2 regions of the Arthrobacter sp. D2-10 genome follow, and region 1 is predicted to be linked to the other one. Evidence: predicted binding sites of a transcription regulator. Region 1 holds the regulator's gene; the other holds the start of a gene.
The links. The regulator LexA, encoded in region 1, represses DNA repair genes until DNA is damaged. The targets are predictions, from matches to a motif close to TCGAACANNTGTTCGA.
Positions count from the first base shown of each region.

Region 2: the regulator LexA is predicted to act here: its motif matches at 1,351-1,366, upstream of uvrA (excinuclease ABC subunit UvrA).

Region 1 is NZ_CP096431.1:1,363,358-1,365,757, forward strand. It holds gene M1D74_RS06345 (ATP-dependent DNA helicase) at 1-635, shown strand, start outside; gene lexA (transcriptional repressor LexA) at 660-1,313, opposite strand; gene M1D74_RS06355 (LysM peptidoglycan-binding domain-containing protein) at 1,679-2,068, shown strand; gene M1D74_RS06360 (histidinol-phosphate transaminase) at 2,178-2,400, shown strand, end outside.
Region 2 is NZ_CP096431.1:1,741,951-1,744,350, reverse strand. It holds gene uvrA (excinuclease ABC subunit UvrA) at 1-1,277, opposite strand, end outside; gene M1D74_RS08095 (GntR family transcriptional regulator) at 1,410-1,787, opposite strand.

The DNA of each region.
Region 1 (2,400 bases):
ATGCCCGGCAGGGAGTTCTGTACGTTGCCAAGGACCTGCCGAAACCCGGCAGGGGGACCTCGGAGGAACAGCTGAACGAACTCGTTGCCCTCATCACGGCTTCCCGCGGCGGAGCGCTCGGATTGTTCTCGTCCCGTCGCGCCGCGGAGGAGGCAGCCGACGCTCTGCGCACGCGGGTGGACGTCGAGATACTGTGCCAGGGAGAATCCTCCATGTCGGCACTGGTTAAGCAGTTCTCCGAAGAACCGGACACCTGCCTATTCGGCACTATGTCACTGTGGCAGGGCGTTGATGTGCCCGGAAGTTCCTGCAGGCTGGTGACGATCGACCGTATACCTTTCCCCCGGCCGGACGATCCGCTGATGACTGCCCGGACGCGGGCAGTTGCCAAGTCGGGAGGAAACGGGTTCATGCACGTCTCGGCTACGCATGCGGCCGTCCGCCTCGCTCAGGGTGCCGGCCGCCTGATCCGGGCGCACGACGACCGGGGGATGGTGGCCATTTTGGATTCCCGTCTTGCAACGGCCGGCTATGGGGGCTTCCTGCGATCCGCACTGCCGCCTTTCTGGCCGACGACCGACAGGGCAACGGCACTCGCCGTTCTCTCCCGGCTGGCCGCGACGCACGCCGCCTAGGTCCAGGGCTGCCGGAGCGGCCGGTCAGAGGGCGCGCATCACCGATACGACTTTGCCCATGATCGTGGCGTGGTCCCCAAGAATCGGCTCATAGCTGGTGTTCTGCGGCAGAAGCCAGGTATGGCCGTCCCGCTGCCGAAAGGTCTTCACGGTCGCCTCGTCGTCCAGCAGCGCTGCCACCACGTCACCGTTCTCGGCGTTGCTCTGCTTGCGGACCACCACCCAGTCCCCGTCGCAGATAGCGGCGTCGATCATGGAGTCGCCGGAGACGCGCAGCATGAAGAGGTCCCCATGGCCGACGAGTTGCCGGGGGAGAGGCATGACGTCCTCCACTACCTGGTCCGCCAGGATCGGGCCGCCTGCGGCGATGCGTCCGACCATCGGAACCATGGCCGCGTCAACAGCAGACGCCGCCGGTTCTTCCATCGAGCCGGAGTCGGGCAGCACACGCGATGAACTCTCTCCCAGGGTGAGGGGAAGAAGTATCTCCATTGCCCGGGGCCGCTTTGGATCGCGCCGGATATAACCCATGCGCTCAAGCTGGGCCAGCTGGTGAGTCACGCTCGACAGGCTGGCGAGACCGACGGTGTCTCCGATTTCCCTCATGGATGGCGGGTAGCCGTGTGCAGCCACGCTGCGCTGGATTGTTTCGAGGATTTTCGTTTGCCGGGCTGTCATTCCCTTGGGCGTGGCCCTGCCCCGCGGCCGTCCGCGTCCGCGCTTGACGTCGGTCGGCGGTACCTCCGTGATGTCCCCTGCCGCGTTGAGATCTGCCACGAGAATGCATCCCTTCCCTCCGGCGGGACCCGGCCCTCCGGCTCTCCAACCTGTTTTGTCAGTGGTGGGTGATGAGCTGGTCTTCGAAAGCGGCCGCGCCCTCACCCTTTCCAGCAACGCTAGGGGAGAGGGAACGTCTTTTCAAACATTTGTTCGAGCGAGTCTCGACAATATTAGTTCAAAGATGCTAAGAATAAACCCAGAGGAATAGAACACAGGTTCGAATAAAGCTTGTGGGACTCCGCACAAGAAGAAAGGTGGACGCCATGTCGACGCTCCATTTTGCAGGATCAGCTCCTTCGCTTAGCTTCAACATCGCTTCCCGTCCCGGGGCCGGCAAGCCAGTTCGCCTGCACCTGACGCGCCGTGGGTGGATCGTGCTGGTAGCCGTGCCGCTTGCTCTCCTTGCCGCAGCTGCGCTCATTGTCGGCTCATTCTTCACCTCGCAGGCTCAGGCCACCGGCGTTGGCGGCGCCGTCTCGGACACCGTGCGGGTCAACGTCGCCTCCGGAGAGACCCTCTGGGCGTTGGCAGCCGAATATGCACCCGAACGGGATCCACGTGCGGTTGTCCAGGAGATCGTCGAGCTCAATGCTCTGGCATCCTCAACCGTGCAGGCTGGCCAGTCCCTGCATATTCCAGTGGACGCCCCGTAGCCCAGGCAGACATGCTTCGCGCAGGTGGGGTGACGTAACCGGCGTAACACGGCAACAGGTCGCACGGTGCGATTCTGCGTTGCGGATCGAGCGGCCTTAAACTCGGGTAGTGACCGATCAGCTTGAACGCCTCAGCCGCCTGCCGATTCGAGAGAACCTGAGGGGCCTCCGGCCATACGGAGCTCCCCAGATCGATGTTCCGATCCTGCTGAATGTCAACGAGAACACCCATGGCGTCCCGGAAGACGTCCGCGTTGCAATAGTCGAAGCGGTACAAGAGGCAGTAGCTGGCCTCAATCGCTACCCGGATAGGGAGTTCACCCTCCTGCGGG
Region 2 (2,400 bases), 380 kb from region 1:
GGATTGAGCCTGGCTCCGCCGCATTCGGGGCAGGGAACCTGCCGCATGTATTCCTCATAGCGGTCCCTCGCGTAGTCGGACTCCGTCTCGAGGTGCTTGCGGTGAATGTACTGGACCGCTCCCTCAAATCCGGTGCTGTACTTCCGTTCACGTCCGAATCGGTTGCGGTACTGCACAACGACCTTGTGGTCCTTGCCGTACAGGGCGGCATCCCGGGCGTGCGCGGGCAGCTTCTTCCAGGCGGTATCCATGGAGAAGTCGAGCTCCTTGGAGAGCCCTTCGAGGAGGCGTGTCCAATATTCGAGGGTGGCGGCGCCGAGTGCCCAGGGGGCGATTGCGCCTTCGCGGAGCGAAAGGTCAGGGTTGGGTACGACGAGTTCCTCATCGACTTCAAGCTTGGTGCCGATGCCGGTGCAGGCCGGGCACGCACCGAAAGGGTTGTTGAAGGAAAACGACCGGGGCTCGATCTCATCCAACGCAAGCGGGTGCTCGTTGGGGCATGCCAGGTTCTCGGAGAATGCGCGCAGCCGGTGCGGATCGTCTGACTCGAGGTCGACGAAGTCTGCCAGCACCCGCCCCTCGGCGAGCTTGAGCGCCGTCTCGATGGAATCGGTGAGCCGCTGCCGTACACCCGGTTTGACGACCAGGCGGTCCACGACGACCTCGATGGTGTGCTTGAACTGCTTGCCCAGCTTCGGTGGATCGGTGAGCTGGATAAGGTCACCGTCCACGCGTGCCCGGGAGTACCCCTTTGCCGACAGGTCCTGAAAGAGATCGACGAACTCACCCTTGCGGCCGCGCACGACGGGCGCGAGTATCTGGAACCTTGTGCCTTCCGCGAGCTCCATGAGCTGGTCGACGATTTGCTGTGGAGTTTGCTTGGTGACCGCTTCGCCGCACTGCGGACAGTGGGGCCGACCCACGCGTGCCCACAGCAACCGCATGTAGTCGTAGATTTCGGTGATGGTTCCCACGGTGGACCGCGGGTTCTTGCTGGTCGATTTCTGGTCGATGGAGACCGCAGGAGACAAACCCTCAATGAAGTCGACGTCGGGCTTGTCCACCTGTCCGAGGAACTGGCGGGCGTAAGCAGAGAGGGATTCGACGTAGCGGCGCTGCCCCTCCGCGAAGATGGTGTCGAAAGCGAGGGAGGATTTACCGGAGCCGGAGAGACCGGTGAAGACGATCATCGCGTCCCGAGGCAGGTCCAGATCGACGTTGCGCAGGTTGTGTTCCCGTGCACCCTTGACCACAAGCCGCGAGAGATCCTGAGGCATTTTGTCGGGGTGGGCGAAAGCGGAATCCACGGAGGTTGCTATAGACACCATTTCACTTTAGAGGAAACAGTGTTCGAAGACATATTCGAACGTCGATTTTTCCGGGTATTAGCGGCGTGTCGCCTCGTATGTTCACCGACGGCGCAGAGCCGCCCGCAGATAGGAAACCGCTTCCTCCTCAGTCAGGCCGTTCGCCTTAATAAGCCGTGCATACTCGGCCGCACCTTCTGCTGCCTTGCGCCGCGCCTCGTCCCCCGCCGCCGCGACGACAGTCCCCGCCCGCGAACGTGTGACGACAATATGCGCCTGCTCCAGTTCCCGGTAAGCCCGGGCGACCGTATTGACTGCAACACCGAGATGGCCCGCGAGAGTGCGGACCGGTGGCAGCCGGGTACCCACCGGCAGGGAGCCGTCATTGGCGGCGTCCAGTATCTGCACGCGCAACTGTTCGTACGGGGGGACTGAGCTGTTGGGATCGATCCGCAGCCACGCCGATACATCAGAATTCACGGTGCGCGCTCCTGGACGACAGTGGGAAAGGTGCTCACATTGTGCCACGCGGTGTCATGCATCACCATCAGTATTAGAGTTGCCCGCATGCATGATCTTGCCGGTGTGACCATCAGGAGCATCTCTGTCAGCGAGACGGACAACAACTACCTCTGAATGTAGCGGGGCCGGTGTACTAAATTTGCCACTATCTACATCCGTCAAGCTCCGACCTCTGACGGCACCATCTCTCCTGGAGCTTCAGCAGCACGTTAAATAGGATTGGATACCCGCAAACGCGTTGAGTTGCCACGTACGTCGAAGGCACTTCGAACCCAGAAGGCGCGTTCGCCTCGCTGCTCTTCATACTGCTCTCTGCCATAACTTCACCCGCGCTATGAGAAAGCGCTCGATGGCACGCACGCGTACCGGATAGCTCAGAGGCTTTTTTGAACGGTGTCAGGCAGTACAGAGGGGAGGCCATGGTCGACCTACTCTCCGCATCCTCATCAAACGCTCGTTTTCGATTCTCGCCCGAGCATTGCATCGGCGGATCTCGTGCTGAAAATCCCCTCGCCCGGTGCCAGTTTCGGGTGAGACGCTGGCCGGATTCGGAATGGTAAGGCTACTGTGG